Regions from separate parts of the Streptomyces sp. NPDC047886 genome, predicted to be linked through region 2. Evidence: riboswitches for the same ligand, from Rfam matches in the RefSeq annotation. Region 2 holds a riboswitch; each other region holds the start of a gene.

Region 1 (9,770 bases), on a different contig from region 2:
GGGCGCGCCCTGATGGAGGAGGCGCACCGGATCGGGCGGCCCCTGGGCGTGGTGTGCGCGGTGGGGTCGGCCACGATCACGGCGACCGTCCTGCACGGGGCGGGCGGGCGCCCGCTCGGGCCGCTGACCGGTCTCGGCGCGGGCCTGGTGATGGCCTGCACCCTGGCCACGCTCCTCACCGCCGCGCTGGAGACCCGCCAGTGCCGGGCCGGGACGACGGCCGCGCTGATCCGGCTCGGCGCCCCCGCGTCGATGCTGCGTACGGCCGCCGCCCTGCGCGCCGGGCTCCTGCTGACCGTCTTCGGACCGTTGACGTGGGCCGTGGCGCTGCTGGCGGCGCTGCCGCTGCGGTACTGACCCGGGCGCCCCCGCCACCTCGGGGGCAGGGGGCAACTCGCCGCCGGGCAGGGCCTATCGTGGCCGCATGGCGCACCTTCACCGGCATGGACACCCGCACGGCCACGACCGAGAGATCGAGACGCTGGAGGAGTTCGACGCGGTCGTCGCGCGCGGCAGCCTCGTCGGACACCGCGTCCAGTCCGTCGATCTGACGGACCGTACGTTCGCCCTGCTGTCCGTCGACACCACGGGAGCCGTGTTCCTCGGCTGCCCCATGCTGCCGGACGCGGCGACGAAGGTACGGGGCGAGGGGGCGCTCGTGTTCCCGCCCGTACCGGATCTGCCGTTCGACCCGTACCGGGGGCTGCTCTACTCCCCCGACGAACTGTTCACGGCCCTGGCCGAGCACGGGTACGGGGCCACGCCGGACGCCCTGACGTACGAGTGGTTCCAGCGGACCCTGGCGGACGGCGACGTCTTCGCGTCGATGCTGCGCGCCGTCCACGACGACTCCGTCTCCGACGCGCTGGACGAGCGGCTCGCCGGTGCCCGGGTCGTCGGTGTCATGGGGGGCCACGCCATGGCTCGGGGCACCGACGCGTACGCCGGCGCCGCCCGGCTCGGCCGCACGCTGAGCCGCGCCGGGCTGACGGTTGCCACCGGTGGAGGTCCCGGCGCGATGGAGGCCGCGAACCTGGGCGCGTACGCCGCGCCGCACCCCGACGGGATGCTGGACGACGCGCTGCTGCTGCTCGGCAAGGAGCCGTCGTACGCGCCGTCGATCGGCGCCTGGGCCCGCGTGGCGTTCGAGGTGCGGGCGCGCTGGCCGCGCGGCGGCGACTCGATCGGCATCCCGACCTGGTTCTACGGGCACGAGCCGCCGAACGCGTTCGCCGAGCACATCGCCAAGTACTTCGCCAACGCCACCCGCGAGGACGGCCTCCTCGCGCGCTGCACGGCCGGTGTGGTCTATCTGCCGGGCGCGGCCGGCACGGTGCAGGAGATCTTCGACAACGCGACGCCCAACTACTACGAGTCGCGGGGCGAACCGACCCCGATGGTCCTGGTGAACCGTACGCACTGGACCGAGCACCTGCCCGCGTGGCCGCTGCTGCGGGCGCTGGCCGAGGGCCGCTCGATGGCGCCGCGGATCGCGCTGGTCGACACGGTGGAGGAAGCGGCGGAGGAGCTGCTGCGGCTCGCGTCGGCCACGTAGCGAAACAGACAGAAGCAACTTTCGGCACCGAACCGACGTCTGGCAGACGGTACAGACCATCTCGGAACGGAGCCCGGTGTGCTCATAGGACTGTTGACGGCCATCGCGGCCTCGATCTGCTACGGCACGGGCTCGGTCCTGCAAGCCGTGGGCTCGCGCAGGTCCGCGCGTCAGGAGGCCGCGGCGGCGAGAGCGCGAGCGGGCTCCGGCACCGGTCCCACCGCCGCTCCCGGGGTCACCCAGCACGGCGGCCCGTCCCTGTCGTCCACCGCGAAGGCCGCGATGACCTGGGAGTTCATCGTCGGCACGATCCTCGACTTCATCGGCTTCGGACTCGGCGCGCTGGCCGCCAGGATGCTGCCGCTGTTCCTGTCCCAGACGGTGATCAGCGCGAACCTGGTGATCACCGCCGTGCTGAGCGTCAAGATGCTCGGCATCCGGCTGACCCGCGCCGAATGGACGTCGATCGGCGTCGTCTGCTCGGCGCTGGTGCTCCTGGCCACGGCGGCAGGGCCCGAGGGCAGCGGACACACCCCGATCAGCACCCACTGGTGGCTGCTGGCGATCTCGCTGCTGCTGATCGTCGGCGGCACCGTGGTCGTACGGCTGCTGGGCGCACGGGCCGCGATCCTCGCCGGTCTGCTGTCCGGACTGGGCTTCGGCGCGCTCGGCGTCGGCGTGCGCATCCTGGGCGGCATCGATCCGTTCGACCCCTTCACGCTGCTCACCGACCCGGCCCTGTACGCGATCCTCGTCGCCGGGTTCGGCGGTATGTACCTGCACACCGTCGCGCTCCAGATCGGCTCCGTGAACGGCGCCACGGCCGCGCTCGTCGTCGGTGAGACGGTGCTGCCCGGCGCGATCGGCGTGCTGTGGCTCGGCGACGCGGCCCGCGCCGGTCTGGGCTGGCTCGCCGTGCTCGGCTTCGTCCTCGCCGTGGCGGGCGCGGTGGCCGTCGCCTGGTTCGGCGCGCCGGAAGGCCACGGCGGGCCGGCGGCACCGGGCGCCGACGACGGGGCCGGAGCCGAACCGGAACGCGCGCCCGCCGCCGTCGGCTGAGCACCCGGCTCCGCCCACCCGGCGGAGCCGTGCCGTCCCCTGGGACGCCGGGTTACGGGGCCGCCCGGCCCGCGCGTTCCGGGGGCGCACTGCCCGCCGCGTTACGGGGCCGCCCGGCCCGCCGCGCCAGGGGTGCCGTACCCGCCGCGTTCGCGGCCCGCGCGGCGTCAGGCGGCGTCCAGGACGACGACCTCGTCCGGGGCGAACGTCACCCCGACCGCCGCGCCCGGCTCCGGCGCGTCGCGCAGGCCGCACTCCGCCTCCAGCGGCGGCGCGTCCCCGCCGGACGGCCGCAACCGCACGGCGACGTGATGGCCCCGGAACGTCCGCGCCTCCACGGTGCAGCGCAGCCCGTCCGCCGGATCGCCGAGCAGCACCCCGGCGGGCCGCACCAGCAGCCGCGTCTCGCACTGCGGCGTACCGGCGGGCACCGGCACCCTGCCCCACACCGTGTCGGCCGCCTCGCCGCCCACCCGCGCCGCCACCACGTTGTCGAAGCCCAGGAACCGGGCCACGAACTCGGACGCGGGCCGCTCCCACACCTCGGTGGGCGTGCCCACCTGGGCGATCCGGCCGTCGCGCATCACCACGACCCGGTCGGCGAGGGCGAACGCCTCCCCCTGGTCATGGGTGACGGCCAGCACGGTCGTGCCCAGCCGCCCGAACAGTCCGCGCAGCTCGACCACGATCCGCTCACGCAGCCCCCGGTCGAGCTGGCCGAGGGGCTCGTCCAGCATCAGCAGCCGGGGCCGGGGGGCCAGCGCCCTGGCCAGCGCCACGCGCTGCTGCTCACCGCCGGACAGGGCGGCGACGGAGCGCCGTTCCGTGCCGGGCAGCCCGACGAGGTCGAGGAGTTCGGCGACCCGCGCGGCCCGCTCGGCCCGCGACGCGCCGTGCATCCGCAGCCCGAACGCGACGTTGCCGCCCACATCGCGCTGCGGGAACAGCTGGTGGTCCTGGAACATCAGGCCGACGCCCCGCCGGTGCACGGGCACGCCCGCCTGGTCGGCGCCCGCGAGCAGCACCCGGCCCGCGTCGGCGTGCTGGAGCCCGGCGACGACCCGCAGCAGCGTCGACTTCCCGCTGCCGCTCGGCCCGAGCACGCACACGATCTCGTGGTCGGCGACCGTCAGGTCCACCGCGTCGAGGGCGGTCCGCGCCGTGTCCCGGGCCCCGAAGCGTACGGTCACGCCTTCCAGCGCCAGCATGTCTAGAACTCTCCCGAGCGATCGGTACGAACACGTTCGAGCAGCAGCAGCGCCACCGCGCAGACCACCATGAGGATGGTGGACAGCGCCATGGCCTGCCCGTAGTTGAGCTCGCCGGGCCGGCCGAGCAGCCGTGCCACGGCCACCGGCAGGGTCGGGCTGTCGGCGCGGGCGATGAACACGGTCGCCCCGAACTCGCCCAGCGACACGGCGAACGCGAACCCGGCGGCGACCAGCAGCGCCCGCCGCACCATCGGCAGGTCCACCTCCCGCCAGGCCCGCAGCGGTGACGCGCCGAGTACGGCGGCCGCCTCGCGCAGCCTCGGGTCCACGGCCCGCAGGACGGGCAGCATGGTCCGTACGACGAAGGGCACCCCGACCAGGGCCTGGGCGAGCGGCACCAGGATCCACGAGGTGCGCAGGTCCAGCGGCGGCTCGTCCAGCGCGATCAGGAAACCGAAACCGACGGTCACGGCGGACACGCCGAGCGGCAGCATCAGCAGCGCGTCGAAGCCGCGCACCAGCCGGCCCGCCCGCCGGGTCAGCGCGGCGGCGGCGAGCCCCCCGACGACCACGGCGATCGCGGTGGCGGCCAGCGCGTACTGGAGGGAGTTCCAGACCGCCTCCATCGGCGGCACCAGGAAGGTGCCGCCGCCGGAGCCGGCCGACCGCAGCGCCCGGTAGTACCCGAGCCCGCCGGAGGCGTCCAGCGACCGGGCGACCAGCACCCCGAGCGGCAGGAGCAGCAGCACGGCGACCGAGACGAGGACGCCGCCGAGCAGGGCCCACTGTCCGGCTCCGCGCGGCCGGCGGGCGGTCCGCGCCGGGTCGACCAGCCGCAGCGCGGCCTCCCGGCGCCGTACCGTCCAGGCGTGCACCGCGAGGATGCCGCCGACCGCGGCGAACTGCACGAGCGTGAGCACGGCGGCCGTCGGCAGGTCCAGCAGCTGCGCGGTCTGCCGGTAGATCTCCGCCTCCAGGGTCCGGTAGCCGGGCCCGCCGAGGATCAGCACGACACCGAACGAGGTGTACGTGAACAGGAACACCATCAGCGCGGCGGCGGCGACGGCGGGTGCGAGCGCCGGCAGTGTCACCCGCCGCCAGGCGCCGAGCCGGGACGCCCCGAGGACCCGGGCGGCCTCCTCCTGCCGGGGGTCGAGCTGGGCCCACAGGCCGCCGACCGTCCGGACGACGACGGCGTAGTTGAAGAAGACGTGCGCGAGGAGGATCGCCCATACGGTCGTGTCGAGCCGTACGCCCCACAGGTCGTCCAGCAGCCCCCCTCGGCCGACGACCGCCAGGAACGCCGTGCCGACGACGACCGTCGGCAGGACGAACGGCACGGTCACCACGGCCCGCAGCAGCTGCTTGCCGGGGAAGTCGAACCGGGCGAAGACGTACGCGCCGGGCAGCGCGACGAGCAGGGTGAGCGCGGTGGAGGCGAGTGCCTGCCAGGTGGTGAACCACAGGACGTCGAGGATGTCCGGCCGGCTCAGGACCTGCCCGAGCCGGCCGAACTTCCACACCCCGTCGGCCTTCAGCCCCCGGCCGACGATCGCGGCGACCGGGTAGGCGAAGAACAGGGCGAAGAAGGCCAGGGGCAGGAGCAGGAGCCCGCCCCTGACCAGCCCGCCCCTGGCCGTCCCGCCCCTGGCCGTCCCGCCCCTGGCGGTCCCGCCTCGGGCGGGCCGGCCGTCGGCCGGCGGGTCCGTCACTTCAGGACGAGCGAGGACCACGTCTGGATCCACTCGTCCCGGTTCTTGGCGATCTTGTCAGGGGCGACGGTCTCCGGCTTGTCGACCACCACGCCGTGCTGGGTGAACAGCGCGGGCAGCTTCGCGTCGTCGGCGACCGGGTTCACGAACATCTGCAGCGGCATGTCCTCCTGGAACCGCTTGCCGATCAGGAAGTCGATCAGGGCCTTGCCGCCGGCCTCGTTCTTCGCGCCGGTCAGCAGCCCTGCGAACTCGATCTGCCGGAAGCAGGTGCCGGTGGACACGCCGGTGGGCGCCTCGCTCGGCTGCGGGTCGGCGTACAGCACCTCGACCGGCGGGCTGGAGGCGTACGACACGACGAGCGGCCGGTCCGCCTTGGCCTGCTTGCCGCCGGCGGAGCCGGAGAACTCCTGGTTGTAGGCGATCTCCCAGCTGTCGACCACCTTCACGCCGTTGGCCTTCAGCTTCTTCCAGTAGTCCTGCCAGCCGGTGTCCCCGTAGGCGGCGGCCGTGCCGAGCAGGAAGCCGAGTCCGGGCGAGGACCGCTCGGGGTTCTCCACGACGAGGAGGTCCTTGTAGGCGGGCTTCGCCAGGTCGTCGAAGGTCTGCGGCGGCGCGAGCTTCTTGTCGGCGAAGTACTTCTTGTCGTAGTTGACGCAGATGTCGCCGGAGTCGACGGGCGTGACGCGGTGCTTGTCCTTGTCGAGCCGGACCGCGTCCGGGATCCGGTCGAGGCCCTTCGCCTCGTACGGCTGGAACAGGTCGTTGTCGAGGGCGCGGGACAGCAGGGTGTTGTCGACGCCGAAGAAGACGTCGCCCTGCGGGGCGCCCTTGGTGAGGACGGCCTTGTTGACGGCCTCACCGGCGTCGCCGCTCTTGAGGACCTTGACCGTGTAGCCGGTCTGCCGGGTGAACTCCTTCAGGACGGCCTCGGAAGCGTTGAAGGAGTCGTGGCTGACGAGGGTGACGGTCTTCGGCTTCGTGCCGTCGCCGGCCGATGTGCCGGAGTCGTCACCGCAGGCGGTGAGCGTCGTGACGCCCAGCGCGGCGGCCAGCGTGCCGACCGCGATCTTCTTGGTGGTGCTCACTGAGATTCCTCCTGGGGGTGTCCAGGAAGAGACGCGGCCCTGCCCACCCGTCGGGCGGGTGGGCAGGGCGCAACAGCTCGAGTAACGACCGAACTTCCTACCCAGAATGACCTGGGCGAGGTTCAGAGGGTCTGCGGTCTGACGGCACCGCACTCTCAGCGCTGTGGCGCTCCCCTGTCGGAATATGCAGATGTTCGAGCTCAGACTACAACGGGGCGATTTCCGGCCGTTTCCCGGCCGGTCGCCCGGCCTCTCGACGCCCGCCCCCCAGGCCCGGGCATCGACGCCCTCGGCCCGGCGGTCGGCACCCTCGGCCCGGTGATCGGCGCCGACCTCAGAGCCCAGGCCGCCCCACAGCCAGACCTCAAGGCACAGCCCCTCGGCGCCCAGACCTTAGGGCCCGGGGCGGCGCTCTGGTCAGCGCTCGGCGGCGGCGAGCTGACCGCAGGCCCCGTCGATCTCCTGGCCACGGGTGTCCCTGACGGTGACCGGCACCCCATGGGCCGCGATGGCCTCCACGAACGCCTTCTCGTCCTCCGGACGGGAGGCGGTCCACTTCGATCCCGGGGTCGGGTTCAGCGGAATCAGGTTGACATGGACCCTCTTGCCCTTCAGCAGCCGGCCGAGCAGGTCGCCGCGCCAGGCCTGGTCGTTGATGTCCCTGATCAGCGCGTACTCGATGGAGACCCGGCGCCCGGACTTCTCCGCGTACTCCCACGCCGCGTCCAGTACCTCGCGGACCTTCCACCGGGTGTTCACCGGGACGAGGGTGTCCCGCAGCTCGTCGTCCGGGGCGTGCAGCGACACGGCGAGACGGCACTTGAAGCCCTCGTCGGCGAACCGCAGCATCGCCGGAACCAGCCCGACGGTGGACACGGTGATCCCGCGCTGCGACAGCCCGAGCCCGTCCGGCTCCGGGTCGGTGAGGCGGCGGATCGCGCCGACGACCCGCTTGTAGTTGGCGAGGGGCTCGCCCATGCCCATGAACACGATGTTCGACAGCCGGGCGGGACCCCCGGGCACCTCGCCGTCGCGCAGGGCCCGCATACCGTCGACGATCTGGTGCACGATCTCGGCCGTGGACAGGTTCCGGTCGAGACCGGCCTGGCCGGTGGCGCAGAACGGGCAGTTCATCCCGCAGCCGGCCTGCGAGGAGATGCACATCGTCACCCGGTCCGGGTAGCGCATGAGCACGGACTCGACCAGCGTGCCGTCGTGCAGCCGCCACAGCGTCTTACGGGTGGTGTCGTCGTCACACGAGATGTGCCGGACGACGGACATCAGATCGGGCAGCAGCTCCCCGGCGAGCCGCTCGCGCGAGGCGGCCGGGATGTCGGTCCACTCGGCGGGGTCGTGGGCGTACCGCGCGAAGTAGTGCGTGGACAGCTGCTTGGCGCGGAACGGCTTCTCGCCGATGGCGGCGACAGCCTCCTTGCGCTCGGCGGGCGTGAGGTCGGCGAGGTGCCGCGGGGGCTGCTTGGCTCCGCGCGGGGCGACGAAAGTGAGTTCTCCGGGCTTGGGCATGGTGCTACCAGTGTCGCAGAGATACGGAAAAGGGCCCGCCGCCCTGTGGACAACGAGCCCTTCCCGGGAAAAGCCCAGGTCAGCGGTGAGCCGTGGCCGATCCGACGGCGGCTCGGCCGACTCCCGTGTTCAGCCGGCCCCGACGAACACGACCAGCAGCAGCCACACCACCGGCGCTGTCGGCAGCAGCGAGTCCAGCCGGTCCATGATGCCCCCGTGCCCTGGGAGGAGCGTGCCCATGTCCTTGATGCCCAGGTCCCGCTTGATCATGGACTCGCCGAGGTCGCCGAGTGTCGCGCTCACCGCGACCGCGAAGCCCAGCACGAGCCCCTGCCACCAGGTGCCGCCGTCGATCAGGAACTGCATGGACAGGGCGCCCGCCACCATCGCGAACGTCACCGCCCCGAGCAGGCCCTCACGGGTCTTGCCGGGGCTGATGCGCGGGGCCAGCTTGTGTCTGCCGAACCGCCAGCCCACCGCGTACGCGCCGGTGTCGCTGACCACGGTCAGCACCAGGAACGTCAGCACCCGCCACGGCCCGTCGTCGGCCGCGAGCATCAGTGCCACGAACGTCGCCAGGAACGGCACGTAGAACGCGGCGAACACGCCCGCGGTGACATCCCTGAGATAGCCCTCGGGGGGCTCCGTCATGCGCCAGACGAGTACCGCCAGCGCGGTGAGCGCCATCGCCACCCATGCGCCCTCGGCGCCGCGGACGTAGCCGGCCACGACCATCGCCGCGCCGCCGACGGCCAGCGGCACGAGCGGCGCCTTGATGGCCTTGCGCTCCGCCAGCCGGGAGGTGAGCTCCCAGAGGCCGACCACGACGGCGACCGCTATGACGCCGACGAAAACGAACTTCTGGATGAACAGCGACGCGATGATCACCGCGCCGAGTCCCACCCCGACCCCTATGGCGGCGCGCAGGTCACGACCGGCCCGCTTCTTCCCCTGGGCCTTCCGCCCTCGCGGCGGGCGCGGCTCCGAGGGCTCCGGGCGCTCCTGGGGCTGCGGTGCCGGCGGCGGCGGGCTGGGCATGGGCTCCTGCGGCATCTCGTCACGGAACAGGGGACCGCTCAGCCGAGCGGTCCCCCGATCTCGGTCGTCCTGGTCTCCACCAGCGGGGACGTCGGGCACGATGGGCATGGGCCGAGTGTGCGGTGCGTCATGCCCATCGTAGGCGGGACCCGCCGGGGCCGCCGGAGCGAGCCCCTGGTCAGGCGGACCCCAGTGGCCGCCTCGTGGCGGTGCCCCCCAGGAAGCGTCGTTCATCAGACCTCGAGCAGCTCGGCTTCCTTGTGCTTGAGCAGCTCGTCGACCTGCGCGACATACTTCGCGGTGGTGTCGTCGAGCTCCTTCTCCGCACGGCGGCCCTCGTCCTCGCCGACCTCGCCGTCCTTGACGAACTTGTCGATGGTCTCCTTGGCCTTGCGGCGGACGGAGCGGATCGAGATCTTCGCGTCCTCGCCCTTGCCCTTGGCGACCTTGATGTACTCGCGGCGGCGCTCCTCCGTCAGCTCGGGGAACACCACTCGGATGATGTTGCCGTCGTTGGTCGGGTTGACGCCGAGGTCGGAGTCGCGGATGGCCTGCTCGATGTTGCGCAGGGCGCTCTTGTCGA
Region 2 (9,770 bases):
GGTGCCGCACAAGTTCCACCACATCACCGAGGATCTGCGGGTGATGGTCGTCTTCTCGCCCCCTGAGAGCTGACCTTCGATTTCCCTTGCTTTCCCTAGGGGTCGGTTCAGGGGAGTTCAAGGGGTACGAGTGCCCCGCGATGCCCCTGACCGGCCCTAGCATCGAAGGTGTTCAGGGTTCGGTCGGTTCGATGACTCACGAGACGAGGTAGTGACGATGGCGGTACGGGAAATGCTCGCGGGGATGCCCTGGTGGGTGAAGTGGGTGGCGATACCGCTCATCGCTCTGTTCGTCTTCGGCGGACTCATCACGCACGCGCTGTTCTTTCTGATCGGCCTGCTCTTCAAGGTGCTGATATTCGTCGCCCTCGTCAGCGGACTGGTGTACGTCGTACGGAAGGTCAAGGGCTCTTCCTCCACCTCGTCCTCGTCGCACGATTCCTGGTGACGGCGCGGTCGGTGACGGTGCTCCGGTACGGGCGCCGACGCGGGCCACGGTGACGAGAAGCGCGCGGCCTCGGCGTCCGGCCGCGCACCAGAACGGCCGTTAGCCCAGGAGGGGGAACGGCCGGGGCGAAACGCACCCCCGAACGGAGGCTGCCATTAGAGTGGCAGAGCTCCGCAGCCCTTGGAAATCAAGGGCCGACGAACGCCCTACCAGCGGTTTGTACGACTGTTACGACTGCAGCGGGGCGAATTGCCTGGGGGTGACCTTTGGCCACGGCTCCACATTCCGCTGCCCCTACCCTGATCGGCTCGGTTCAGCGGGCGCTGAGACTGTTGGAGGCCGTGGGCTCCCATACCGACGGCGCTCCCGCCAAGCAGCTCGCCCGTGAGACCGGACTGCCGCTTCCGACGACGTACCACCTGTTGCGCACGCTGACTCACGAGGGCTATCTCCGCAGGGAGAACGGCCTGTTCGCGCTGGGCGCCGCCTCCCGGAGGCTCGCCGGTGCCGGAGCTGTGCAGAATCGTCGCACCAAGATCGAGGACTCGCTGGCGCAGTGGCGCGACGAGATCGGCGTTCCCGTGTACTTCGCCGTCTACCGCGACGGTGAGATCGAGCTCGTCGCGGTGTCCGACACGCCCACCGCCCCCGCCGTCGACGAGTGGGCCGACTTCCGCCGCACCGGCCACGCCCATGCGATCGGCCAGTGTCTGCTCAGCCAGCTCGACGCCCAAGCCCGCCAGGACCATCTGGACCGCCATCCCGTCACGGCCATCACCCCGTACACGGTGCGTGACCGGCGGACCCTCCTGGACCGGCTGGACCGTGCGCGTCCCATGCAACCGCTCATCGAGCGCCAGGAGTACGCGCTCGGCACTGTCTGCGCGGCGATTCCCATCACCGTCGGCTCGACGGCCGCCACGATGGCCATTTCTGTACCCCTCCACCAGGAAGAACGGTTGCTCCCCGCTGTCACCCGACTACGGAGTGAAATCGGAACGCTCCTCAGCTCCCTGGCGTTCTCTATCAGTATCTGAAAAATCACTCCTTGTGATCCTGTAGCGCGTGCAGGACGATGGCGTCAAGAGGGTCAGGGGGGATCAATCCTGGCCGTTTTCGCCGTCGTTCTTCGTCGGCTGCTGTCCGTCACTGCTTCACCTTCGTCACTGCTTCATCTACAGCGGGGTACATGATGCGCGAATCGGTTCAGGCCGAGGTCCTGATGAGCTTCATCGTCTCGGAGGAGCTCTCCTTCCGGATCCCGGTCGAGCTCGGTTACGAGATGCGGGACCCGTTCGCGGTCCGGATGACGTTCCACCTGCCCGGCGATGCCCCGGTGACCTGGGCGTTCAGCCGGGAACTGCTGCTGGACGGCATCAATCTGCCGAGCGGGGACGGGGATGTGCGCATCGCGCCGACGGACCGCGATGAGCTGTCGGACGTCATGATCCGCCTGCGTGTGGGCGCGGACCAGGCGGTGTTCCGGGCGAGCGCCCCGCCGCTCGTGGCGTTCCTCGACCGCACGGACAAGCTGGTGCCGATGGGCCAGGAGCACACGCTGGGTGACTTCGAGGTCGGTCTGGAGGAGGCGCTCGGGCGCATCCTCGCCGAGGAGAACGCCGGCTGAGCCCCGGGCGCGGGCGGGACTCGGGCCCCGGGCCCGGCCTCTCATGCCCGCGCCCCGCCTCCGGTCCGCGACGGCAGGCCCCGCGCCCGCCTCGTACCGGCGGCTCAGCGTTTGCGGCGGCGGCCCCGGCCGGTGCGTACCGCAGGCGCGGGCCCGCCCGGTTCACCGGTCCCCGCGGCGCCGTGCGCGAGCGCCGACCGCCGGTCCGCCGACACGACCAGCGCGGCCAGCGCCGTGGTCACCGGCACCGAAGCGACCAGGCCGATCGAGCCGACCAGCGTCCGCACGATCTCCTGCGCCACGATCTCGCTGTTGGCCACCGTCCCCACACTGCTCTGCGCGATCGAGAACAGCAGCAGCAGGGGAAGCGCCGCACCCGCGTACGCCAGCACCAGCGTGTTCACCACCGACGCGATGTGGTCCCGGCCGATCCGGATACCCGCCCGGTACAAGGCCCGGGGACCCATCCTCGGGTCCGCCTGGTGCAGTTCCCACACCGCCGACGTCTGAGTGACCGTCACATCGTCCAGCACACCGAGCGAACCGATGATGACGCCGGCCAGCAGCAGACCGGACATGTCGATGTTCGGATACAGGCCGTGGATCAGACCCGTGTAGTCGTCGGTGTTGCCGGTCAGCGACGCCCAGCCGATGAACAGCGAGCCCAGCAGTCCGATCAGCAGCAGCGAGATGAGCGTGCCGAGCACGGCGACCGAGGTCCGCGCGCTCAGCCCATGGCTCAGGTACAGCGCGACCAGCATGATCGCGCTGGCCCCCACGACGGCCACCACCAGCGGGTTCGAGCCCTGCAGGATGGCGGGGAGGATGAAGAACGTCAGGGTCAGGAAACTGGTCCCGAGGGCGACCAGCGCCATCACGCCCCGCAGCCGACCGACCGCCACCACCGCCAGGGCGAAGACGACACCGAGAAGCGCCAGCGGGAATTTGCGGTTCACATCGGTAACCGAGTACTGCAGATCCCGTGGGGCGTCGGGCGCGTACGCGACCACGACCTCCTGGCCCTGGTCGAGGCGGCGGGGCGCGTCCGGCTGCACGATCTCGGTGAACGTACGGCCCTTGTCCTTGCCGGTGGTGACCTCGATGGTCGCCTTCTCGCAGTCGCCCTGCTGGGCGTTGATCGCCTCACGCCCCTGGGGCGTCGTCGTGTCGCCGGTCGGCGGGACCTGCGCGGCGTTCACATCCGCACAGTTCACCCTGTCGACGCGGACGACCTTGCCCTGCTCGGTCTGCCGGTCGAAGCCGACACCGGTGCGCTCGTGCGCCGGTGCTCCGCCCGGCCACAGCACGGCCAGACCGACCAGCACCGCGGTGGCGAAAGGAATCAGCACTGCGGCGATCACCTTCCGCAGATGCTTCGAGACGGGCGCGGCAGGCCCGTGAGTGTGCGCGTGGACATGGCCGAGCCCGTCGTGGGCGGTGCCGTGTTCCGGGCGCTGTTCCGGGGGCTGATGCGAGGAAGTCACCGACCGATCATCGCAAGAACGAGGGGGGCCCTCTGTTCAGCGCGGCCGGAATGACGCTAGCGTGGTGGCACCTTTGCACACGCGGGAGCTCGGAGCACCGGGCTGAGAGGGCGCTGACCTTCGTACATCCGTACGGGAAGCAGCTGCGCCGACCGCCGAACCTGTTACCGGGTAATGCCGGCGTAGGGAGTAGGTCATCATGACCGTTCAGGACGCACGCACGCCTGCCTCCAGCCCTGAGGGGTCCCACCCCGAGGGGGCCCCGGACGGGGCCGGGGAGAGCGGGAGGTCCATCGGCTGGCACAAGGGATACGTCGAGGGTTCGCGCCCCGACATCCGGGTGCCGGTCCGGCAGGTGCACCTCACCAACGGCAAGGACGTGACGCTGTACGACACGTCCGGTCCGTACACCGATCCGAACGTCGAGACCGATGTACGCCGCGGGCTACCACCGTTGCGCGAGAACTGGATCATCGGCCGCGGCGACACCGAGGAGTACGCGGGACGCCCGGTCCGCCCCGAGGACGACGGCATCAAGCACACGTCGCCGCGCGGCGGCCTGCGCAACCTGGACGCGGTGTTCCCCGGCCGTCCGCGCCAGCCCCGGCGGGGCCGCGACGGCCAGGCGGTGACCCAGCTCGCGTACGCGCGCCGGGGCGAGATCACCCCGGAGATGGAGTACGTCGCGGTCCGCGAGAACGTCTCGCCCGAGGTCGTACGCGAGGAGATCGCGGCCGGCCGCGCGGTGCTCCCGGCGAACGTCAACCACCCGGAGATCGAGCCGATGATCATCGGCAAGCGGTTCCTGGTGAAGGTCAACGCCAACATCGGCAACTCGGCCGTCACCTCCTCCATCGAGGAGGAGGTCGAGAAGATGACCTGGGCGACCCGCTGGGGCGCCGACACGGTCATGGACCTGTCCACCGGCCGCAACATCCACACCACCCGCGAGTGGGTGCTGCGCAACTCCCCCGTGCCCATCGGCACCGTGCCGCTCTACCAGGCCCTGGAGAAGGTCGACGGCAGGGCCGAGGAGCTGACCTGGGACATCTACAAGGACACGGTCATCGAGCAGGCCGAACAGGGCGTCGACTACATGACGGTCCACGCCGGCGTACTGCTCCGGTACGTGCCGCTGACCGCCCGCCGAAAGACCGGCATCGTCTCGCGCGGCGGCTCGATCATGGCCGCGTGGTGCCTCGCGCACCACAAGGAGAGCTTCCTGTACGAGAACTTCGAGGAGCTCTGCGAGATCCTCGCCGCGTACGACGTGACGTACTCGCTCGGTGACGGCCTGCGGCCCGGCTCGATCGCCGACGCCAACGACGAGGCGCAGTTCGCGGAGCTGCGCACGCTCGGCGAACTCAACACGATCGCCAAGCGGCACAACGTACAGACCATGATCGAGGGACCGGGCCATGTCCCGATGCACAAGATCAAGGAGAACATCGACCTCCAGCAGGAGATCTGCGAGGAGGCGCCGTTCTACACGCTCGGCCCGCTGACCACCGACGTCGCCCCGGCGTACGACCACATCACCTCGGGCATCGGCGCGGCGATGATCGCCTGGTGGGGCACGGCCATGCTCTGCTACGTCACGCCCAAGGAGCACCTGGGCCTGCCCAACCGCGACGATGTGAAGACCGGCGTCATCACCTACAAGATCGCCGCGCACGCGGCCGACCTCGCCAAGGGGCACCCGGGCGCGCAGGAGTGGGACGACGCGCTCTCGGACGCACGGTTCGAGTTCCGCTGGGAGGACCAGTTCAACCTGGCCCTCGACCCGGACACGGCCCGCGAGTTCCACGACGAGACGCTGCCCGCCGAGCCCGCGAAGACGGCGCACTTCTGCTCGATGTGCGGGCCGAAGTTCTGTTCGATGAAGATCTCGCAGGACATCCGCCGGGAACACGGCGGCTCGCAGCAGGAGATCGAGGACGGCATGGCGGCGAAGTCGAAGGAGTTCGCGGCGGCCGGCAACCGCGTCTACCTGCCGCTGGCCGACTGACCCGGAGAACGGGGACGACCGGGCGGGCCCGCGATCCGAGGGGGGAGTCGCGGGCCCGCCCCGCCCGCCGTGCGCCCGGTCTGCCGTGCGCCCCGTGCGCCCCATGCGGCGTGCGCCCGGTCTGCCGCCCGCCGTGCGTCCGGTCTGCCGTGCGCCTGGTCCGGCGTGCGCCCCGCCCCCGTGCGACGCGCTGTCCGCCGTCCGGTGTCCATGCCCGTCCACCGCCCATGGCCCGGACCGCCGTCCGTGGTGGCGGGCGTGGGCGGGAGCGGCTTCGGTCGTGGGGGTTCCGGTGCGGCCGTGCGTCGGCACACTGGCGGGGTGACTGCGACTTCCCTGAGCAAGGGCGCCAACCTTCCCGTCCCGGCCGCCGCCGTTCATGCCGAGCTCTCCTGGCGGGAGCACCCCGGGGTGCCGGACGCCGACGCGTCGGCGCTGCTCCTCACCGGGGCCGGCCGCGTGCGCGACGACCACGACTTCGTCTTCTACAACCAGCCGCGGCACGCCTCGGACGCCGTACGCCATCTGGGCAAGCGGACGGCGGGGGGCGTCGTCACCGACACCGTCGGGGTGGAGCTGCGCCGGGTCGAGACCGGGATCGAACGGATCCTGCTGTGCGCGTCGGCCGACGGCGGGACGTTCGGCGCGATGGCGGGCCTGACGCTGCGGCTGCTGGACGCCGGGAGCGGGGCCGAGCTCGTGCGCTTCGAGATGACGGCGGGGACGGAGACGGCGTTCGTCTGCGGCGAGCTGTACCTGCGTGACGGCCGGTGGAAGTTCCGTGCCGTGGGGCAGGGGTACGACTCCGGTCTCGCGGGGCTCGCCACCGACTTCGGTATCAGCGTGGACGAGGAACCAGCCGCCGCGCCGAGCTCTCCAGCGCCGACACGTCCCGCGCCGACACGTCCCGTGCCGAGTCCTGCCGCCCCGAGCCCTCCCGCGCCGACCACCACCGCGAATCCGGCTGCCGCGCGCCGGGCCGGCGCGGGGGAGGAGCGGCTGCCCGTCGACATGCGCAAGCGCCTCTCGCTGCGCAAGGAGCAGGTCGCGGTCAGCCTGCGCAAGCACGGCGCCGAGGGGACGACGGCCCGCGTGATCCTGGTACTCGACGCTTCCGGGTCGATGTCGTTCCTCTACTCCCGGGGCGTCGTCGCCGACGTGGTCGAGCGCATGGCCGCCGTGGCCGCGCAGTTGGACGACGACGGCGAGATGCAGGCGTGGACCTTCGCCTCGCATCCCGCCCGGCTGCCGGATCTACGGCTGGGTGAACTGCCCGAGTGGCTGCGGCTCCATGTGCGGGTGGGCGAGCTGAGTCTGTTCGGCCGGTCGCGGAAGCCCAGGAAGGGACTTCACCCCGGTCAGGTGGACATGCGGGCGGTGGGCATCCAGAACGAGGAGCAGAAGGCCATCGCCGAGGTACGGGCCTACGTCCGGGCCAACCCGACCGCCGCGCCCACCCTGGTGCTGTTCTTCTCCGACGGCGGCGTGTACCGGAACGCCGAGATCGAGCGGGAGTTGCGGGAAGCGGTCGACGAACCGGTCTTCTGGCAGTTCGTGGGGCTCGGGCGGTCGAACTACGGCGTACTGGAGCGGTTCGACACCATGCCGGGGCGTCGTGTCGACAACGTGGGGTTCTTCGCGGTGGACGACATCGCGGTCGTTCCCGACGCCGAACTCTACGATCGGCTGCTGTCCGAGTTCCCCTCGTGGATCGCCGCCGCACGACGGCTCGGCATCCTCTGACGTATCTGGCTTGTTCATGACGGTGTGTCGCCTTGTGTCGTGATCATCCCCACGGCCAGGCGTCGGAACGGACACGGTAGAGCGGCAGGTCGATGTACGTTTCGCCGCCGACCGCAATTGGCTTGACGTGTACTTATGTGTCCTTTACCTTCCCCGTGTTTGGCGAAAAAACGATTCGTCCCTGACAAGGGCGGTGGAGGGAACCTCAGTGAGCTGGTACCTGGCAGTACTCAAGAACTACGTGGGCTTCGGCGGGCGCGCGCGCCGCAAGGAGTACTGGATGTTCACCCTCATCCACTCCGTTATCGCGCTGGTGCTGATGGGTGTGGACTACGCCGCCGGTACGAACGGGGTCCTCTACGTCCTGTACATCCTCGCGGTGCTGCTGCCTGCGCTCGCCGTCTCGATCCGCCGTCTGCACGACACCGGCCGGTCCGGCTGGTGGCTGCTCATCTCGTTCGTGCCGCTGGTCGGCGGCATCATCCTGCTGGTCTTCCTCGCCTCCGACGGCAAGGCCGAGGCGAACAAGTGGGGCGCCAACCCGAAGTTCGTCCCCGCCGCCTGAGGCGTCGCCCACGCGTGACCCGGAGCCCGGTGCCGTCAGCGGCGCCGGGCTCCGGCATGTCCGGTGGGACGGGAGATGTCAGTCGGGCTGGTGGTCCGGGAGGCGTTCGGACGCCGGGGCCGCCGGGCCCGTGAAGTCGGGACTGGTGAAGTCCGGGCTGGTGAACCCCGCGCGCGGCGCCGTGCCGCCCTCCGCCGGGCTGCTGAAGTCGGGTCCGCTGTAGCCGACCTTCGGGATCCGCCCCGCCTGCCGCCGGGCGTCCGCCGCTTCGGGCGGAGCGCCGGGCTCGGCGAGCGCGGCGCGCAGGAACGGCAGGATGCCCCGCTCCAGCAGCGCGTGCAGCCACGCCTCCCGGGCGCGGGAGATCTCGTCGGGCAGGTCACCGCCCGGTTCGTGCGCGGACACCTGGGTCGAGCTGTTCCGTACGGCGGCGACCAGCAGCCCGATCGCGGCGGCCAGGATGCTCGCCGCCGTCACGGCGCCGAAGAACCAGCCGGCCGTGAGCAGGGGGTCGGCGAACGACGGGGCCGGATCGAGCATCTTCAGGACGTACCCCACGAGCAGGAAGATGACCGCTGCCGTGCCGGCGAGCACCGGGGCGAGCACGGTCACGACGACACCGAAACCCGCGCCGGTGGTCGTCTCGTCGCCCGCTGGGCCGAGCACCGAGCTCATCATGGACATACCGGTGGGCCGGCGGTGCTCCTCGCGGACCTTCACGAAGTGGTCGTACTCGGTCGAGGCCGCCTCGGTGATCAGCGCTGTCGCGTTGAGTGCCATGGTGCGCAGCTGTTCGGCGTTGAGCCGTTCCCCGACCGCGGCGAGATCCGGGCGGTCGTGCGCGGTGCGCAGCGCGTCGTCGAGGAGGCGCTCGTACGCGGCGCGGTCCTCGTTCAGCAGGTGCGGAGCGCTTCTCATGTGCATCCCCCGATACTCCGTGGCGCCTGTCCGCCCGCGTAGAACGGGCAGTTGGGCACAGACGGAGGAGAGCCTGCTACGGATGCACCGATGGTAGAGCGGGTACGCAGGGGGGTGACAGAGGGTTTCCGGAATTCGCCTGCCCCGGTCGCTCTCAGTTGTGCAAGGGGAGTTGGACGACCAGCAGCTTTCCGGCCATGGTCACCCCGCCGTCCATGGCGATGGCGAGTCCGTCCGCGTACACGTGGGGGCCTTGGACCGTCGGGCCCGTGGTCTCGCCGTCGGCGTCCTCGGTGCCGACCTCGCCGAGCAGGTACGGGATCGGGCTGTGCCCGTGCACGACGCGCTGTCCGCCGTACGCCGCGAGCAGTTCGCGTACGGCCGTGGCCCCGCCCTCGTCACGGAACGCGAAGCGCTTGGTGAACTTGCGGAACAGGTCCCAGCACTCGTCGGCGTCGTTGCGGGTGAGGATCTCGTGGACGGTGTCGTTGACGTCCTCGATGGTGGTGCCGTAGTCGAGGTACGCGGTGGTGTCGGAGTGCAGCAGCAGATGGCCGTCCTGCTCGACTACCGCGTCGAGCCGGGCCATCCACTGGAGGTGGACCTCCTGGAGGCGGTCCATGTCGCTCTTCTGGCCGCCGTTGAGCAGCCACGCCGCCTGGAAGGTGGCGGTGCCCGCGCCCGAGTTGACCGGGGTGTCGCCGAACCGCTTCGCGCCGAGCAGCAGCAGTTCGTGATTGCCCATCAGGGCCTTGCAGTAGCCGCCGGCCGCCGCCGCCTCGGCGGACAGCCGCATGACGAGGTCGATGACGCCGATGCCGTCGGGGCCCCGGTCGGTGAAGTCGCCGAGGAACCACAGCCTGGCGTTGCCCGCCGCCCAGTGTCCTTCGGCGTCGATGAGGCCCTGCGCGCGGAGGGCGACCAGGAGCTCGTCCAGGTAGCCGTGGACGTCGCCGACGACGTACAGCGGTCCGGGT
Region 3 (9,770 bases), on a different contig from region 2:
AGCGTAGCCGTGGAGTTGTTGAGCGTGATGAAGTGCAGTCCGGGAACACCTTCGGACAGCAGACGTGCGCAGAACTCCGTCGCGAACTCGATGCCCATGGAGCGTACAGCGGCCGCGTCGTCCTTGACCGCGAGGATCCGCTCTTTCACGGCGGGCGGGAAGTGCGCGTTGCTGAGCTGCGGCAGCCGGTCCAGCTGCTTGACGTTGGTGACGGGCATGACCTCGGGGATGATCGGGGTCTCGCAGCCCGCGGCGGCGACCCGGTCGCGCAGCCGCAGGTAGCTCTCCGGCTCGAAGAACATCTGGGTGATGGCGTAGTCGGCGCCGGCCCTGCACTTGTCCACGAAGTGCCGGACGTCGGTGTCCCAGTCCGTGGACCTCGGGTGCATCTCCGGGAAGGCGGCGACACCGACGCAGAAGTCCCCGGCCTCCTTGATCAGCCGGACCAGGTCGACGGCGTACTCCAGGCCCTCCGGGTGCGAGACCCAGTCGGCCATCGGGTCGCCCGGCGGGTCGCCGCGCAGGGCCAGGATGTTGCGGATCCCGGCGTCGGCGAACTGTCCGACCATGTTGCGCAGCTCGGCGACGGAGTGGCCGACCGCCGTGAGGTGCGCGACGGGCGTCAGGGTGGTGTCCGCGGCGATCTGCTCGGTGGCCTTGACCGTCCCGGCGCGGGTGGAACCGCCGGCCCCGTACGTCACGGAGACGAAGCTCGGGGCCACCGCCTCGACCCGGCGCAGCGCGTTCCAGAGGTTGCGCTCGCCCTTCTCGGTCTTGGGCGCCCAGAACTCGAACGAGTACGTCGTCTCGCCGGTCGCCAGCAGATCACGCACGGTGCGGGCGCGATCCGTACGGGTGGAAGGAGTGCCAAGGGCCATGTCGGCAGCGTAGCCACGACCCGCCGGGCTCACCCAACCAGAGGACATGGTTTGGGGTGATTTGCCGGGTTCTTGTCCACGCTTCGGACACTCATGGACACCTTGGAGGGCCGGGCGCGGATCTGGCGCGGCCCTGGCGCAACTACTCCGTGTCCCGCTCCCGGACCCGCTTGGCCAGCGACGACGCCGCCTCGGCCGGGTCGTCGGCCTCGGTGATGGCCCGTACGACGACGATCCGGCGGGCTCCGCTGTCCAGAATCTGGTCCACGTTTCCCAGATCGATGCCGCCGATGGCGAACCAGGGCCTCTCCCCCGCCAGCGACGCCGCGTACCGCACGAGGTCGAGGCCGGGGGCGTACCGCCCGGGCTTGGTGGGCGTGGGCCAGCAGGGGCCCGTGCAGAAGTAGTCCACGCCGGGCTCGGCGACCGCCGCGTCCACCTCCGCGTCGGCGTGCGTGGACCGGCCGATCAGCACCCGCTCGCCGAGGATCGCGCGGGCGGCGGGGACGGGCAGGTCGCCCTGGCCGAGGTGCAGCACGTCGGACCCGATGGCGTGCGCCACGTCGGCCCGGTCGTTCACCGCGAGCAGCTTGCCGTGCCGGCGGCAGGCGTCGGCGAACACCGCGAGGTGCTCCAGCTCCTCACCGGCCTCCATGCCCTTGTCGCGGAGCTGGACGATGTCCACGCCGGAGGTGAGGACCGCGTCGAGGAACTCGGGGAGGTCCCCCTGCCGCTTGCGGGCGTCCGTGCACAGATAGAGCCGGGCGTCGGACAGCTGCGCGCGTGCGGTGGCCATGAGGTGTTTCCCCCCGTTGTGCGGCGGTGCGCGGTGCGCGGGCGGGCCCGCCCGCGCACCGCCTGGTGTCGGTGTGGTGCTCGTGTCTCAGACGGCGAGCGCCTGGGCTCGGCGCTTCACCTCCGTGCCGCGATTCTCGCGGAGGGCCTGCGCGGGCGTGCCCGGCAGGGTCGGGTCCGGAGTGAACAGCCACTCCAGCATCTCTTCGTCGGTGAAGCCGTCGTCCTTCAGGAGCGTCAGGGTGCCGGAGAGACCCTTGACGACCTTGCCGTCCTTGATGAAGTCGGCAGGCACCTGGAGCGTCCGGTTCTCACCCCGGCGCACGGCGATCAGCTGGCCCTCCTTGACCAGCTGCCGCACACGCGTCACCTCGACATCGAGCATCTCCGCGATGTCGGGAAGGTGGAGCCAGGCAGGGACGAGAGCATCGGTCTTTGCGTCAATCTCGGTCACGTGACAAGCCTGCCATCCCCGACTGACAGTCGGTAGCGGGGTGGGGGTGTACGGGGCCCGCGCCCCACCGGGCGGCCGACAACCACACCCGGAAGGCCGCGTCCCCCAGCGACCCGGGGCGGCCCGGCGGGCGGACCGGCGGGCGGCCCGGGGCGGCGCTGAGAGCGGGGCCGGGGGCGCGGCGCGGTGGCGGCCCGGCGGGCGCGGCGAGCGGCCCGGAGCGGTGCTGTGAGCGGGGCCGGGGCGGGCTGTCCGGGGGCGGGTCGGCGGGGCCGGGGCGGGCGGGCGGGCCAGCGGGCGCGGCCCGGCGGGCGCGGCGGCTCCGGCGGCTCGGCGGCTCCGGCGGCTCGGCGGCTCCGGCGGCTCCGGCGGCTCCGGCGGTCAGGCTCCGCTGGCCGCCGCCTTCAGCGGCGTGGCCGGGTCCGCGACGCGCACCGGGTCCAGCGGGGCGCCCGACTCGATCAGCCTGCGGCCCTGGGCCAGGTCGCGCGGGCGGCCGACCGCGAGCAGGGCCACCAGGGCGTCGTCCCTGAGCCACACCACCGACCAGGCGGCGGTCGCCGGGTCGCCCCGCCGGACCATCGTGTCGGCGGCCGCGTGGTGCCCGGCGTACTGCACGAAACGGCCGAACTGCTCGGACCAGAAGTACGGCACGGGGTCGTACGGGCGGGGCGTCTCGCCCACGATGTCGGCGGCGACCGTGCGCGGCCCCTGGAGCGCGTTGTCCCAGTGGTGGACCAGCAGGCGCGTGCCGTACCGGGCGGACGGGAACGAGGCGCAGTCGCCGACCGCGTACACGTCGGGGACGGAGGTGCGCAGCCGGTCGTCCGCGACGACGGCGCCGTCGGGGCCGAGTTCGACGCCGGAGCCGGCCAGCCACGCGGTGGCGGGCCGCGCGCCGATGCCGACGACGACGGCTCCGGCCGGCAGGATCCGGCCGTCGTCCAGGGTGACCGTGCCGGGTTCGACCCGGTCCACGCGCGCGCGGGTCAGGAGTTCGGCGCCGCTCTCCGCGTACCACTCGGCCATCGGCGCGGCGACCTCGGCGGGCAGGGCGCCCGCGAGCGGCCGGTCGGCCGCCTCCACGACGGTCACCGCGCAGCCCGCCTCGCGGGCGGCCGTGGTGAACTCGGCGCCGATCCACCCGGCACCGACGACCACCACGTCGTGCTGCCCGGCGAGGACCGGGCGCAGCCGTTCCGCGTCGTCCACGGTGCGCAGCAGATGGACGCCGGGGACGCCCTCGGAGCCGGGCAGCGCGATCGGCACGGCACCGGTCGCGACGACGAGCACGTCGTACGGGACGGGCCCGGCCTCCGTGTCGACGGCGTGCGCGCCGGGGCGCAGGCCGCTCACCTCGACGCCGAGGCGCAGTTCGATGCCGAGCGCCTCGAAGTCCACGTCGAAGGCGGAGTCCTCGGCCTTGCCCAGGAGTACCGCCTTGGAGAGCGGCGGCCTGTCGTACGGCTGGTGCGGTTCGGCGCCGAGCAGCAGCACCGGCCCCGTGAAGCCCTGCTCCCGCAGGGCCACCGCCGTCTGCACCCCGGCCATTCCCGCGCCGACGATGACGACGCGCCGCTCTTCCCTCTTCTGCTCGCTCACGCGATCACCTTACGCAGCTGACATGACGTCAGGAAGACGGTTCCTCGACCACGCTCGTGCCACGGCCCTCCTGGGACTCCCACTCCCACGTCTCCTCCAGCCGAACGCGTCCGTCGGGGAGCTCCACCACGGTGGAGAGACAGTGCCCGGACGCCGTCCGGCCGTCCCGCCTCAGTTGCACGTACCGGAAGTCGAGCCGGTCCCCCGCGCGCGTGCCGACGAGGTGCCCGTGCACGACGTCGCCGCCCGCGTACTCGGCCCAGACGCGGCCGTCCCGCTCGTGGTAGGTGAACCGGGTCCCGGTGCCGACCTGGCCGGGCGCCTGGTCGGCGACCGGGTACAGCACGAGTCCGTCGAGTGAACGCGCCACGGCGAAGGCTCCCTTACAGACGGTCCGGCGGTGGGGTTAGTCTGGCCACGCTAGAGCACTCGCGGGAGCCCGGACGCACCGGGCTGAGAGGGAGGCTGGACGGCCTCCGACCGTACGAACCTGATCCGGGTCATGCCGGCGAAGGGAGGGGCTGGACGCCCATGTCACGTACGTCAGACGTCCTCGTCATCGGGGGCGGAATCATCGGCCTGGTCACGGCCTGGCGGGCGGCGCAGCGGGGGCTGCGCACCGCCGTGGTGGACCCCGAGCCGGGCGGAGGGGCCGCGCTGGTGGCGGCCGGAATGCTCGCCGCGGTCACCGAACTGCACTACGGGGAGGAGACGCTCCTCGGTCTCAACACGGCGTCGGCGGAGCGGTATCCGGGCTTCGTCGCCGAACTGGAGGAGGTCACGGGGCTCGACGTCGGCTACCGCGCGTGCGGCACGCTCGCCGTCGCGCTGGACGCCGACGACCGGGCCCATCTGCGGGAACTGCACGCGCTGCAGCGCCGCTGCGGGCTGGAGTCCGAGTGGCTGACCGGCCGCGAGTGCCGCCGCCTGGAGCCCATGCTGGCACCCGGGGTCCGCGGCGGGCTGCGGGTCGACGGCGACCACCAGGTCGACCCCCGGCGGCTGACGGCGGCGCTGCTGGCGGCCTGCCGGCACGCCGGGGTGGCCCTGCACCGCTCCTGGGCGGACCGGCTCTCGGTGGTACGGGACCGGGCGGCGGGAGCCGTACTCGCGGACGGGACGGAGGTGGCGGCCGGTCAGGTGGTGCTGGCGGCCGGCAGCCTCAGCGGCCGGCTCGGCGGCGTACCGGCCGATGTCCTGCCGCCGGTCAGGCCGGTGAAGGGGCAGGTCGTGCGGCTGGCGGTGCCCGCCCCGTACGCGCCGTTCCTGAGCCGTACGGTCCGGGCGGTGGTCCGCGGCAGCCAGGTGTACCTGGTGCCGCGCGAGAACGGCGAGCTGGTCGTGGGCGCGACGAGCGAGGAACTCGGCTGGGACACCACGGTCACGGCGGGCGGCGTGTACGAGCTGCTGCGCGACGCGCACGAGCTGGTGCCGGGCATCACCGAGCTGCCGCTCACCGAGACCCGGGCGGGCCTGCGCCCGGCATCGCCCGACAACGCCCCGATGCTGGGCCCGTCCGCGCTGCCCGGCCTGCACCTGGCGACCGGGCACTACCGCAACGGGGTGCTGCTGGCGCCGGTCACCGGCGACGTGCTGGCGGCGGTGCTCACCACCGGTGAGCTGCCCGACGAGGCCCGCGCGTTCACGCCCGCCCGTTTCTCCACCGTAGGAGTGTCATGAGTGCCCCGACCGGCATGAGCGCCCCGGGTGAGACCCCCGCCCCGCCCGGGACCGCCGCCGCCCTGACCGTCTCCGTGAACGGTGCGGCACGACGGCTGGCCTCCCCGCTGACGCTGGACGCGCTGGTCGCGACCTTCACGTCCGCCCCGTCCGGCGTCGCCGCCGCCGTCAACGAGACCGTCGTCCCGCGCGGCCAGTGGGCCGGGACGCTGCTCGCCGACGGCGACCGGGTCGAGGTCCTCACCGCCGTCCAGGGGGGCTGAACCATGGCCGACGACCGTCTCACCATCGCCGGGACGACCTTCGACTCCCGGCTGATCATGGGTACGGGCGGGGCGCCGAGCCTCGACGTACTGGAACGCGCCCTCGCCGCCAGCGGCACGCAGCTGACGACCGTGGCCATGCGCCGCCTCGACCCGACCGTCCAGGGCTCGGTGCTGTCCGTCCTGGACCGGCTGGACATCCGCGTCCTCCCGAACACGGCGGGCTGTTTCACGGCAGGTGAGGCCGTGCTGACGGCCCGGCTCGCGCGGGAGGCGCTCGGCACCGACTGGATCAAGCTGGAGGTGGTGGCGGACGAGCGCACGCTGCTCCCCGATCCGATCGAGCTGCTCGACGCGGCGGAGGCACTGGTCGACGACGGTTTCACGGTGCTGCCGTACACCAACGACGACCCGGTCCTGGCGCGCAGGCTGGAGGACGCGGGCTGCGCGGCCATCATGCCGCTGGGCTCCCCCATCGGCTCGGGTCTCGGCATCCGCAACCCGCACAACTTCCAGCTGATCGTGGAGCGCGCGAACGTGCCCGTGATCCTGGACGCGGGCGCGGGTACGGCGTCCGACGCGGCGCTGGCGATGGAGCTGGGCTGCGCGGCGGTGATGCTGGCGTCGGCGGTCACACGGGCGCAGGAGCCGGTGCTGATGGCCGAGGCGATGCGGCACGCCGTCGAGGCGGGCCGGCTCGCGCACCGCGCGGGCCGCATCCCCCGCCGCCACTTCGCGGAGGCCTCGTCACCGGTGGAGGGCAGGGCCGTGCTGGATCCCGAGCGCCCGGCGTTCTGACCGCCCCCGCGGCCGGCTGTCACAGGTCGGCTGCGGTACGGCGCTGATCATGTACAGGGCGACGGGCGGGTCGGTACGGGCTCGTAGACTCGACCGCGTGGATACGACCCTGCACGACCCGCTCGTCGGTCAGCTGCTCGACGGCCGTTACCGAGTCGACGCGCGCATCGCCGTCGGTGGCATGGCCACGGTCTACACGGCCGTCGACACCCGGCTGGACCGGCTGCTCGCCCTCAAGGTGATGCACCCGTCCCTGGCGACCGACGCGTCGTTCGTGGAGCGGTTCATCCGTGAGGCCAAGTCCGTGGCCCGGCTCTCGCACCCGAACGTCGTCGGCGTCTTCGACCAGGGCGCCGACGGCGCGTACGTGTACCTGGCGATGGAGTACGTGGCCGGCTGCACCCTGCGGGACGTGCTGCGCGAACGCGGGGCGCTGCGCCCCCGTGCGGCGCTCGACATCCTGGAGCCGGTCCTCGCCGCCCTGGGCGCGGCGCACCGCGCCGGGTTCGTGCACCGGGACATGAAGCCGGAGAATGTCCTGATAGGCGACGACGGCCGGGTCAAGGTCGCCGACTTCGGGCTCGTACGGGCCGTCGGCGCCGCGACCAGCACCACGGGATCCGTGCTCGGCACGGTGTCGTACCTGGCGCCGGAGCAGATCGAGCTGGGCACCGCCGACACCCGCGCCGACGTCTACGCGTGCGGCGTGGTGCTGTACGAGATGCTGACGGGCGCGAAGCCGCACACCGGCGACACCCCGGCGCAGGTCCTCTACCAGCATCTGAACAACGCGGTCCCCGCGCCGTCCGAGGCCGTACCCGGCCTCGCCGTCGAGCTGGACGAGCTGGTGGCGGAGGCCACCGCCCGCAACCCGGACGTACGCCCGCATGACGCGGTGGCGCTGCTGGCCCGGGTCAGGGAGGCGCGCGCCGCGCTCGGCGACGACCAGCTGGACCTGGTCCCGCCGCAGGCCCGTGCCGAGTCCGCCGCCGACCCGGACGACGTCACCAGCGTCATCCCGCGCCCCCTGCCGTCCGAGGCGGCCATCGGCGGCGGTGCTGCGGGCGGGGCTCTCGGCGGCGGGGCTGCCGGCGGCGGTGCTGCGGGCGGGGCTCTCGGCGGCGCGGCGGACGGCGGCGCGGGACCCGGCGTCCAGCACACCAGCCGTCTGGAGCTGCCGCCCGCCCCCGAGTCCGGTGGCCGTCCCGCGCCACGCACCGGACCCTTCTCGGGTCCCCGGCGCGGACTGTTCGCCGTCGTGGCGGCGGTGCTGCTGGTCCTGACGGTCGGCGCGGGCGTCTGGTACATCAACTCCGGGCAGTTCACGCACGTCCCCACCGGCCTGCTGGGCAAGAGCCGGGCGGAGGCCGAGAAGCGCCTCGCCGACGCGGGTCTCGACGTCGGCGGCACCAGAACCGAGTTCAGCGGCGCCTTCGAGCGCGGCACCGTCATGGCCACCGACCCCGCGCAGGGCGAGCGCGTCCGGGGCAACGGCTCGGTGACGCTCGTCATCTCGCGGGGCCCGAAGATCGTCAAGGTACCGGAGCTCAAGGGCACGCCGCTCGCGGACGCCAAGAAGGCGCTGGCGGACGCGGGCCTCGCGGCGGGCGTGGTGACGGAGGAGTTCAGCGAGGACGTCGAGCAGGGCGCGGTGATCTCCAGTTCCCCGGCGGCCGGCACCGAGCGCTCCCCCGACTCCGCCGTGGCCCTCGTGGTCAGCAAGGGCGCCCCGATCGACGTCCCCGGCGTCATCGGCCGGACCGGCGACGACGCCCGGAGCAGCCTCACGGACACGGGGTTCAGGGTGCGGATCGCCGATGAGCGCGTCCACTCACCGCACCCGGCCGGTTCCGTGGCCGCCCAGTCGCTCGCCGAGGGCAGCCGGGCCGCCAGGGGCGACACGATCACGCTGACGCTCTCCAAGGGCCCGCGCATGGCCGAGGTCCCCGACGTCACCGGGCTGAGCGTGGACGACGCCACGCGCGAGCTGAAGGCGGCGGGCTTCGAGGTGAAGGTCGAGAAGAGCTTCCCGTTCCTCAGCGACACCGTGAGCAGCCAGTCCGTGGCCGGCGGCGAGCGGGCGCCCGAGGGCAGCACCATCACCGTCAAGACCAAGGGAATCTAGTCACCCATGCGCTCCCAGGCTGTCGGCCCCTCCCGGCCGGGCGGCGTCCGCAACCCCGTCGGCGGCCATGTGCCCGTGGCCGGCGGCCTGGCCAGAACCGGCCTCGCCTACGCCCGTGAGCTGGGCGCCGAGACCGTGCAGGTCTTCGTGGCCAACCCGCGCGGCTGGGCGACTCCGGCCGGGAACCCGGCGCAGGACGAGCTGTTCCGCGCGGCCTGCGAGACCGGGGGCATCTCGGCGTACGTGCACGCCCCGTACCTGATCAACTTCGGCTCGCACACCGAGGCGACGGTCGACCGGTCGGTGGATTCCCTGCGCCACTCGCTGCGCCGGGCCCGGGAGATCGGCGCGCTCGGCGTCGTCGTGCACACCGGTTCGGCGACCGGCGGCCGCCCCCGCGAGGAGGCGCTCGCCCAGGTGCGGGAGCGGATGCTGCCGCTGCTGGACGAGCTGACGCACGCCGACGACCCGTTCCTGCTGCTGGAGTCGACGGCCGGCCAGGGGTCGTCTCTCTGCTCGACGGCGGCGGACTTCGCACCGTACTTCGCGGCGCTCGACGCCCACCCCAGGCTCGGCGTCTGCCTGGACACCTGCCACATCTTCGCGGCGGGGCACGATCTGACCGGCGAGCACGGGATGCGGCGGACGCTGGACGAGCTGGTCGGGACGGTCGGCGAGGGCCGGCTGAAGCTCGTGCACGCCAACGACTCCAAGGACGTGGTGGGCGCCCACAAGGACCGCCACGCGAACATCGGCGCCGGCCATATCGGCGAGGACCCGTTCCGCGAGCTGATGCGCCACCCGGCGACCGAGGGCGTGCCGCTGATCATCGAGACCCCCGGCGGCAGGGAAGGGCACCTGGCGGACGTGGAGAGGCTGAAGAAACTGCGCCATCACTGACACCCCCAGCACCGCACGGACCCTTGGGAATACCCTAGGGGGGTATATGGTTCCCGCTGTCGTCAGGAACCGCCACCCGGCATTGGGGGACCTCTCATGAGGCACGACAGCGACACCCGGCCGACCGCGCACAGCACAGCGCCCGGCACAGCGCACACCGAGCACCCCACAGAGCGCACCGCACCCGCCCCCGTCCGCCACGACGGGCACGCTCAGCACCCCGAGCACACGGGCGGCCATCAGGACCACCACGGGCCCCACGACCACCGGCACGC

The links. A riboswitch is a leader RNA that binds a small molecule or an ion and turns the genes downstream of it on or off. The one in region 2 is predicted to bind thiamine pyrophosphate.
Region 1: linked by a shared signal. The riboswitch ahead of ACGF5U_RS06255 (thiamine ABC transporter substrate binding subunit) and the one ahead of thiC (phosphomethylpyrimidine synthase ThiC) in region 2 are both predicted to bind thiamine pyrophosphate.
Region 3: linked by a shared signal. The riboswitch ahead of thiO (glycine oxidase ThiO) and the one ahead of thiC (phosphomethylpyrimidine synthase ThiC) in region 2 are both predicted to bind thiamine pyrophosphate.

Annotation. Positions count from the first base shown of each region.
Region 1 is NZ_JBIDCF010000002.1:109,292-119,061, forward strand. It holds gene ACGF5U_RS06230 (hypothetical protein) at 1-357, shown strand, start outside; gene ACGF5U_RS06235 (LOG family protein) at 425-1,555, shown strand; gene ACGF5U_RS06240 (hypothetical protein) at 1,634-2,614, shown strand; gene ACGF5U_RS06245 (ABC transporter ATP-binding protein) at 2,782-3,822, opposite strand; gene ACGF5U_RS06250 (ABC transporter permease) at 3,825-5,432, opposite strand; gene ACGF5U_RS06255 (thiamine ABC transporter substrate binding subunit) at 5,534-6,625, opposite strand; TPP riboswitch at 6,702-6,811, opposite strand; gene rlmN (23S rRNA (adenine(2503)-C(2))-methyltransferase RlmN) at 7,043-8,149, opposite strand; gene ACGF5U_RS06265 (phosphatidate cytidylyltransferase) at 8,279-9,421, opposite strand; gene frr (ribosome recycling factor) at 9,421-9,770, opposite strand, start outside.
Region 2 is NZ_JBIDCF010000003.1:495,841-505,610, reverse strand. It holds gene ACGF5U_RS13855 (cupin domain-containing protein) at 1-73, shown strand, start outside; gene ACGF5U_RS13850 (DUF5326 family protein) at 218-448, shown strand; gene ACGF5U_RS13845 (IclR family transcriptional regulator) at 748-1,485, shown strand; gene ACGF5U_RS13840 (SsgA family sporulation/cell division regulator) at 1,641-2,075, shown strand; gene ACGF5U_RS13835 (YibE/F family protein) at 2,180-3,559, opposite strand; TPP riboswitch at 3,631-3,765, shown strand; gene thiC (phosphomethylpyrimidine synthase ThiC) at 3,759-5,567, shown strand; gene ACGF5U_RS13825 (VWA domain-containing protein) at 5,889-7,310, shown strand; gene ACGF5U_RS13820 (DUF805 domain-containing protein) at 7,519-7,875, shown strand; gene ACGF5U_RS13815 (hypothetical protein) at 7,954-8,799, opposite strand; gene ACGF5U_RS13810 (metallophosphoesterase) at 8,948-9,770, opposite strand, start outside.
Region 3 is NZ_JBIDCF010000001.1:355,534-365,303, forward strand. It holds gene metF (methylenetetrahydrofolate reductase [NAD(P)H]) at 1-878, opposite strand, end outside; gene thiE (thiamine phosphate synthase) at 1,021-1,674, opposite strand; gene ACGF5U_RS01595 (Rv2175c family DNA-binding protein) at 1,762-2,127, opposite strand; gene ACGF5U_RS01600 (NAD(P)/FAD-dependent oxidoreductase) at 2,509-3,729, opposite strand; gene ACGF5U_RS01605 (hypothetical protein) at 3,758-4,099, opposite strand; TPP riboswitch at 4,151-4,263, shown strand; gene thiO (glycine oxidase ThiO) at 4,261-5,409, shown strand; gene thiS (sulfur carrier protein ThiS) at 5,424-5,672, shown strand; gene ACGF5U_RS01620 (thiazole synthase) at 5,676-6,470, shown strand; gene pknB (Stk1 family PASTA domain-containing Ser/Thr kinase) at 6,568-8,595, shown strand; gene ACGF5U_RS01630 (deoxyribonuclease IV) at 8,602-9,495, shown strand; gene ACGF5U_RS01635 (DUF4396 domain-containing protein) at 9,592-9,770, shown strand, end outside.